Regions from separate parts of the Streptomyces sp. G5(2025) genome, predicted to be linked through region 1. Evidence: riboswitches for the same ligand, from Rfam matches in the RefSeq annotation. Region 1 holds a riboswitch; the other holds the start of a gene.

Region 1 (4,204 bases):
GTTCCGCTCGATGACCGCGTTCGCAGCGCTCAGGATCGTCTGCGTGGAGCGGTAGTTCTGCTCCAGGAGGATCGTGGTGGCGTCGGTGTAGTCCTCCTCGAACTGGAGGATGTTGCGAATGGTGGCGCCGCGGAAGGCGTAGATCGACTGGTCCGCGTCACCCACCACGCACAGCTCGGCCGGTTCGCCGGGTTCGCCGGAATCACGGCCCTCGCCTCCGGAGGGGCCGACCAGCTCGCGCACCAGGGCGTACTGCGCGTGGTTCGTGTCCTGGTACTCGTCGACCATGACGTGCCGAAAACGGCGGCGGTAGTGCTCGGCGACGTCCGGGAAGGCGCGCAGGAGGTGGACCGTCGTCATGATCAGGTCGTCGAAGTCCAGGGCGTTCGCCTCGCGCAGGCGCGACTGGTACATGGCGTAGGCCTGGGCGAGGGTCTTCTCGAAACCGTCCGCCGCCTGACCGGCGAAGTCCTCCTCGTCGATCAGCTCGTTCTTCAGGTTGGAGATCTTGGCGCTGAAGGACTTCGGCGGGAACTTCTTCGGGTCGAGGTCCAGGTCGCGGCAGACCAGGGCCATCAGACGCTTGGAGTCCGCGGCGTCGTAGATCGAGAAGGAGGACGTGAAGCCCAGCTTCTTGTACTCGCGGCGCAGGATGCGGACGCAGGCGCTGTGGAAGGTCGAGACCCACATCGCGTTGGCCCGGGGGCCGACGAGCTGCTCGACGCGCTCCTTCATCTCGCCCGCGGCCTTGTTCGTGAAGGTGATCGCGAGGATCTGGCCGGGGTGCACACCGCGCTCAGCGAGGAGGTACGCGATGCGGTGGGTCAGCACGCGGGTCTTGCCGGAACCGGCGCCGGCGACGATGAGCAGCGGGGAGCCGGCGTGCACGACCGCCGCACGCTGGTTCTCGTTCAGCCCCTCCAGGAGCGTCGCCGGGTCGATGACCGGGCGCGGGGCTCCGTCGCGGTAGTGCGTGTCCCGGGTCATGGGCACGTCGAACTTCCCGCTGAACAGGTCGTCCGGAATCGGTTCCGGAGCACTGTCCTCGGGCGGCGGCGGGGGCTCTTCGCCCGCGGCCCGGGAAGGCTGCAGGTCCGCCAGGAAGCTGTCATCAAAGAGGCTGCTCATCGCCTCCCGAGTCTAGGCGGCCCCACTGACAACCCGCCCCGGGTTCCGGCCACCTTCCTCCGGAACCCGCCCCGCCTACGCCCCGCCCGCGTCCGGTCACGCCCTGCCACGCGACCGCCCGCCCCGGCCAGGAGCCCCGCGACGTAACGAAAATGTATCGGGCATATCGAACATCAACCTTCACACGCGTCACACAAGTTGGCTAGCGTGCCCCGCGGGCCGCTCGTCCCCCCACCGGCGAATCCCGCCGGGAACGGGCTGCCTCCGCCGAGTCCGACATGTTCGGAGCCGGGGACCCACCGAAAACTTGGGGTGAATCGGTCCCGTACGAAGTACGGGACTGTAGGGCAGCCTTCCGGACCACTCGCCCGAACCCGACAGCTAACCCGGTAGGCGGTCTACGGAAGGAGTCGCCTCCCTTGGCGTCGCACCGCAAACCGCGGACCCGGACAACCGGAACAGCAGGAATAACCGGAATGGCCGGGATGGCCGGGATGCCTGGAGTACGCACTGCTCCCGCCGTCGGCATCACGACGGCCGCCCTCACCTCCGTGGCACTCCTGTCACAGAGCGCGCAGGCGGCGCCCTCCATACCGGCGAAGCCCAGTCTCGAAGAGGTGCGGCAGAAGGTCGACGACCTGTACCACCAAGCGGGCATGGCCACCCAGAAGTACAACGCGGCCAAGGAGAAGACCGGGAAGCAGCGCAAGAAGGCCGACCGGCTGCTCGACGACGTGGCCAGGCGCGCGGGCAGGCTGAACGAGGCACGCCAGGAGCTCGGCTCCTTCGCCGCCGCGCAGTACCGCACCGGGGCCGTCTCCCGCACCGCCACGCTGATGCTCGCCGAGGACCCGCAGGGTTACGTCGACCAGAACCACCTGATGGACCGGCTGACCAAGCGGCAGAAGAAGGCCGTCGACGACTACCGGACGCAGCAGGCGTCGGCGACGAAGCAGCGCACGAAGGCCGCACGGAACCTGGAGACGCTGAGCGACTCGCGGGACGACCTCAGGACGAGCAAGCAGACCGTCCAGAGGAAGTTGGGCGAGGCGCGCGAGCTGCTCTCGGAGCTGACCGCCGAGGAGAGGGCCCGGCTCACCGCGATCGAGCGGAAAAAGGAGCGGGAGGCCAAGCGCAAGGCCGAGGAACTGGCCCGCAAGGAGGCCGCCGAGGCGGAGCACAAGCGCAAGGCGGAGGAGGCGGTCCCAAAGTCTGACTCTGGCCGTGACTCCGACACGGACACCCGTTCGGGTTCGGACTCCGGTACCGGCTCCGGCTCCGGCTCCGGACGCACCGACGGCACTTACGCCACCAAGGCCGCGAAGGTCATCACGTTCGCCGAGGCGCAGATCGGCAAGCCGTACGTCTGGGGCGCGACCGGGCCCGACTCCTACGACTGCTCCGGGCTCACCCAGGACGCGTGGAAGGCCGCAGGGATCACTCTGCCGCGCACCACATGGGACCAGGCGAAGGCGGGCACGACCGTGAAAACCGCCGACGCCGAACCGGGTGACCTGGCCTTCTTCCACGACGACATCAGCCACGTGGGGATCTGCATCGGCGGCGGCAAGATGATCCACGCCCCGAAGCCGGGTGCGAAGATCCGCGTCGAGTCGATCTGCTCCATGCCGATCCACAGCGTGGTGCGCCCGGCGTAGCCGCGGAAAACGGCCCTCTACGCGCGCGTGGCCCGCGCTCCGTCGGGAGCGCGGGCCACGCGCGCGTAGAGGGCCGTTCGCACGTCCGCAGGATCAGGTCCACAGCGCGGCGATGAAGATGTTCGCCGTGGTCAGCAGCCCCACCGCGCCGAACACGCCCTTGTCGGTCTTCTCCTCGTCCCGCTTCACGTAGACCAGCGCGAGGATCACGATCAGCACGGCCATCTTGATGCCGATCTTGACGTTGTTGACCGGGTTGTCGTCAGCCTGGTTGAGGCCCACGAGAGCCACACCGGTGACAAGCATGACCAGCGCGCCGTGCAGCATCGCGGGACTGAAGCGGGCGGTGCCCTGGCCCATCTGCTTCATCTGAGTCAGGAAGCCGCCCAGGAGTGAAGCGATACCGATGATGTGCAGGCCGACGAAGAGATGGATGAGTACGTCCATGAGGCCGGAGCCTAGCCCGGACCCGTGCCGCCCCTCACAGGCGGGCCCATAGCACCTTCCGTCGGACCGACAGGGCACAAACTGCCACATTGGTCACGGCTGTCCGCGAAGGCGCCCCTGACCCGTCAGCGGCGCGAACAGGCGTGGTCACGATTCCGACATTCCCCGGCAGTTGCGCACAATCCGCCTCCAGACCGTGACGCCCCGGTTTAGCGTCCTCCCCCAGGTGACCGGCTCCCCACCGCCGCCCCGCTCAGGGCGGCAGTCGGCCACCACCGCCGAGAAACCCGGCGGTGGCCCGCTCCCCCTGTGCGGGCCGCCGCCGGCCAGCTAAGGAGCCCTTTCGTGGCAGCGCACCGTAAGCCCAGGCAGCGCTCGCTCAGCGGCCACACGGCCCGCACCGCCGCCACCCTCGCTCTCGCGGGAGCCGCCTCGATGGCCGCGTTCGACGGCTCCGGGCACGCGGACCCCCGGCTCAGCCCCGCCGAGGTGAAGTCCCGGGTCGACACGCTCTACCGTGAGGCGGAGATCGCCACCGAGAAGTACAACGGCGCGAAGGAGAAGGCCGAAAAGGTCGAGAAGTCGCTAGACGAGCTGCGCGACGAGGCGGCCCGCAAGGTGGAGAAACTCAACGCCGCCCGCAACGACCTGGGTGCGTACGCCACAGCGCAGTACCGCGCGGGCGGCATCGACCCCTCCGTGCAGCTCGCGCTCTCCTCCGACCCCGACCAGTTCCTGGACCGTGCCTCGCTCGCCGACCGGGCGGGCAGCCGCCAGGCAGCGGCCCTCAGCGGCGTACGCAAGAGGCTCCAGGAGCTGGACCAGCTGCGTACCGAGGCCGATGGCCGCCTGGCCACCCTCCGCGCGCGCCAGGCGGACCTGAGGAAACACAAGAAGACCGTCACCGGCAAGCTCGGTGAGGCCAGACGGCTGCTGGCCCGGCTCACCGAGGAGCAGCGCGTGGAGTACGG
Region 2 (4,204 bases), 1.6 Mb from region 1:
ACCGCAAGCGCCTCGACCCCGGCGACGACCTCATCTCCGGCCTCATCCGCGCCTCCGACCACGGCGAGCACCTCACGGAGAACGAGGCCGCCGCCATGGCCTTCATCCTCCTCTTCGCCGGCTTCGAGACCACCGTCAATCTCATCGGCAACGGCATGTACGCCCTCCTCACCCACCCCGAGCAGCGCGCACGGCTACAGGAGGCGCTGGCGCGGGGCGACATGGGCCTGCTGGAGACCGGCGTCGAGGAACTGCTCCGCTTCGACGGCCCCGTGGAGCTGGCCACCTGGCGGTTCGCCACCGAGGAGCTGACCATCGGCGGACAGCGGATCGCTGTGGGCGACCCCGTCCTCGTCGTTCTCGCCGCCGCCGACCGCGATCCCGAACGCTTCGAGCGGCCCGACACCCTGGACCTCTCCCGCGGCGACAACCAGCACCTCGGCTACGGCCACGGAATCCACTACTGCCTCGGCGCCCCGCTCGCCCGCCTGGAAGGCCGGACCGCCCTCGCGACGCTGCTCAGGCGCCTGCCCGAGCTGCAACTGGCGGCCGATCCGGCGGATTTGCGGTGGCGTGGCGGGCTGATCATGCGGGGACTGCGCACGCTGCCGGTGAAGTTCACAGACGCACAGAAAACGGCACCGGAACACCAGCCTCCTGACGAGGCGTCACAACTGTGATGTTCGCGTGATCTCCGCTGCATCGACTTGTGACAAGCGTTCGAGTGCGGCTACGTTCACGTCGACTCGGGCACCCGGTGCCCAAGTCGCCGTAACAGTCTCCTGAAAGGCAACCGCATGCTCTCCGGCAATGGTCGTCACCGACGCCCCCGCCAGGCCCCGGCCCTCATCGTCGCGGCAGGAGTCACCGGATCCGCCATCGCCATCCCGCTGCTCGGAGCCACCAGCGCGAGCGCCGCCGAGACGGTCACGTGGGACAAGCTCGCCGAGTGCGAGAGCGGCGGCGCGTGGAGCGCCAACCCCGGGAACGGTTATTACGGAGGACTCCAGCTCTCCGAGGAGATGTGGGAGAAGCACGGCGGCCTCGACTACGCGCCGAGCGCCGACCAGGCCTCCAAGTCCCAGCAGATCGCCGTGGCCGAGCGGATCCTCGACGGGCAGGGCCCGGGAGCCTGGCCGAGCTGCGCCCCGATCGCCGGGCTCACCGATGGCGGTGCGGCGGCCGACGTCGACCCGGGCGACCCGGTCGCCCCGGAGCCCGCCGACCCGTCGGACACGAACGGTCCGACGGGGCCCAAGGAGTCCAAGGGCAAGAAGGCGGACGAGAACACCAACAAGGACGCCGCCAAGGACGCCGCCAAGGACGCCGCCAAGGACTCCGCCAAGGACGCCGACAAGGGCTCCGGCAACGGCACGGGCAAGAACACCGACAAGTCCTCCGGCAAGGCCTCCGACGACACGTCAGAAGCCCCTGCCTCCTCCGACGGCGCGAGCAACGACACGCCCGGTTCGCACGACACCTCCCGAGACAAGAATCACGACAAGGGAGGCAAGGGAGGCAAGGGCGACAACGGCGAGGCCGGAGCGGACCGCACCGGCAAGTCCGGTCGGACGGACAACACTTCCCCGGGTCCGACGACCCGGCCGCCCCCTCCGGCGACTCCGCCCCCGGCCGCCACCGCGGCGACCGCGCGGACGAGAACCCCTCCTCCGGCAGCGAGGGCGGCAGCGGCGGCGACCGTGCGGGCCGGCACGCCTCGCGTGGTGCCGAGCGCACCGGGAAGGTCGCGGACGGGACGTACACGGTCCGCTCCGGTGACAACCTGTCGGCCATCGCGGACGACCTGGACGTCGAGGGCGGTTGGCACGAGCTCTACACCGAGAACAAGAAGACCGTCGGAGCCGACCCGGACCTCATTCTCCCCGGTCAGAGCCTCGATTTGGGCGAAAAGTAAGGGTAATTGACGAACCGTCTACTGGTCGCTTCGCGCTGTATGTCCGTATTGGTGCGAGTGAGAGATGGGTCTCAGAAGCCCTGATCGCCTTTGAAATTCCGGGGATCGCGTGATTACCGTCGTCACCGCCCGCCATTGGTGGGCCCCGCCGGTCGGTACGCCGAATCCTGCCAACGGCCGGACGGGAACAGTCGTCGCTTCGAGCGCCGTAGGCAGGAGCGGGGGACCCAAGGTAAGCCGCCGGGTCCGGACGTCGAGCTCCGAGGAGGAGCGGGACGTACGGGACCGGCTAGGGGTGAAGTCGCACTCAAGAAGTGCGGCCGGGCAACTTCACTGGCCCGAACCCGACAGCTCACCTCGCAGGCGTCGGTGAGGGGATGAACTCATGCTGTTTTCCAGCAAGGGCAAGCACCGTCGTCCGTCCAAGGCCACCCGTGTCGTCACGCTCGCCGGTGTCACCGGTGCCGCCGTGGCCGCCCCGCTGATGGCCGCCGGTTCGGCCTCCGCGGCCACCGGCGCTGAGTGGGACGCCGTCGCCCAGTGCGAGTCCGGCGGCAACTGGTCGATCAACACCGGCAACGGCTACCAGGGCGGCCTGCAGTTCTCGCCCTCCACCTGGGCCGCGTACGGCGGCACGAAGTACGCGCCCACCGCGGACAAGGCCTCCAAGGCCCAGCAGATCGCGATCGCCGAGAAGGTCCTCGCCGGCCAGGGCAAGGGTGCCTGGCCGCACTGTGGCGTCGGCCTCTCGGGTGCCGCGTACAACGGTGGCGCCCCGCAGCAGCAGGCCCCGCAGCAGCAGACGCAGCAGGCCCCGAAGCCGCAGCAGACGCAGCAGCAGGCCGCCCCGCAGCAGCAGGCGGCCCCGCAGCAGGCTCCGAAGCCGCAGCCCGCGCCGCAGACCGAGTCCAAGAAGACCGTCGAGACGCCGACCGGCAAGACGGTCGAGAAGGGCGACGGCGAGTACAAGGTCAAGACCGGCGACACGCTGTCCAAGATCGCTGAGGCGCACGACGTCAAGGGCGGCTGGCAGAAGGTCTACAAGCTCAACGGCGACATCATCGACAACGCCGACTTCATCTACCCGGGCCAGCAGCTCCACCTGAGCTGACCCCGGCTCCCTCCCGAAGAAGCGGCCGTGCCTCGGCGGAAGCACGGCCGCGCTCCCCGTCCCCACGGGCTCCCCGCCCCGGTGCGCATATCCCCCGTACGCACCGGGGCGGGGCCATGTCCGCACCCCGCTCGGTCCCCTTGTTCGCTACCAGCGAGTAGAAAACGTGGGCTTACGCCCTGTTTCCCAGCCATTTGGGGCCTCGCGTGTCCCAGGGGGCGGGCGGTCGGCTGGCCGAAGGCTCCGGGCCGGTTAGGCTCAGGAGACGCAGGGCCGAAGCGGCCCGGCGTAATCGTGTTTACGCGTCACACTCCCAGAAGGAGATGCTCGTGCCGTCCATCGACGTCGTCGTAGCCCGGGAAATCCTGGACTCCCGAGGCAACCCCACGGTCGAGGTCGAGGTCGGCCTCGACGATGGCAGCACCGGTCGTGCCGCCGTCCCGTCCGGTGCCTCCACCGGTGCCTTCGAGGCCATCGAACTCCGTGACGGTGACCCCAACCGTTACCAGGGCAAGGGTGTCGAGAAGGCCGTCCTCGCCGTCATCGAGCAGATCGGCCCGGAGCTCGTCGGCTACGACGCCACCGAGCAGCGCCTGATCGACCAGGCGATGTTCGACCTGGACGCCACCGACAACAAGGGCTCCCTCGGCGCCAACGCCATCCTCGGCGTCTCGCTCGCCGTCGCGCACGCCGCCTCCGAGGCCAGCGACCTGCCGCTGTTCCGCTACCTCGGCGGTCCGAACGCGCACCTGCTGCCCGTCCCGATGATGAACATCCTCAACGGCGGGTCGCACGCCGACTCCAACGTCGACATCCAGGAGTTCATGATCGCGCCGATCGGCGCCGAGTCGTTCTCCGAGGCGCTGCGCTGGGGCACCGAGGTCTACCACACGCTGAAGAAGGTCCTGAAGAGCAAGGGCCTGGCCACCGGCCTCGGCGACGAGGGCGGCTTCGCCCCGAACCTCGACTCCAACCGCGCCGCCCTGGACCTCATCCTTGAGGCCGTCAAGGAGGCCGGCTACGTCCCCGGCGAGCAGATCGCGCTCGCCCTCGACGTCGCCGCGTCCGAGTTCTACAAGGACGGCACGTACCAGTTCGAGGGCGCGTCCCGCACGGCCGCCGAGATGACCGAGTACTACGCGGAGCTCGTCGCCTCGTACCCGCTCGTCTCCATCGAG

The links. A riboswitch is a leader RNA that binds a small molecule or an ion and turns the genes downstream of it on or off. The one in region 1 is predicted to bind cyclic di-AMP.
Region 2: linked by a shared signal. The riboswitch ahead of ACOBQB_RS24925 (transglycosylase family protein) and the one ahead of ACOBQB_RS32600 (NlpC/P60 family protein) in region 1 are both predicted to bind cyclic di-AMP.

Annotation. Positions count from the first base shown of each region.
Region 1 covers NZ_JBMUZT010000006.1:4,765,075-4,769,278, reverse strand. The annotation lists gene pcrA (DNA helicase PcrA) at 1-1,128, opposite strand, end outside; cyclic di-AMP (ydaO/yuaA leader) riboswitch at 1,384-1,539, shown strand; gene ACOBQB_RS32600 (NlpC/P60 family protein) at 1,548-2,786, shown strand; gene ACOBQB_RS32595 (hypothetical protein) at 2,880-3,233, opposite strand; gene ACOBQB_RS32590 (NlpC/P60 family protein) at 3,579-4,204, shown strand, end outside.
Region 2 covers NZ_JBMUZT010000006.1:3,128,606-3,132,809, reverse strand. The annotation lists gene ACOBQB_RS24935 (cytochrome P450 family protein) at 1-680, shown strand, start outside; gene ACOBQB_RS24930 (transglycosylase family protein) at 798-1,925, shown strand; cyclic di-AMP (ydaO/yuaA leader) riboswitch at 2,110-2,296, shown strand; gene ACOBQB_RS24925 (transglycosylase family protein) at 2,301-3,026, shown strand; gene eno (phosphopyruvate hydratase) at 3,356-4,204, shown strand, end outside.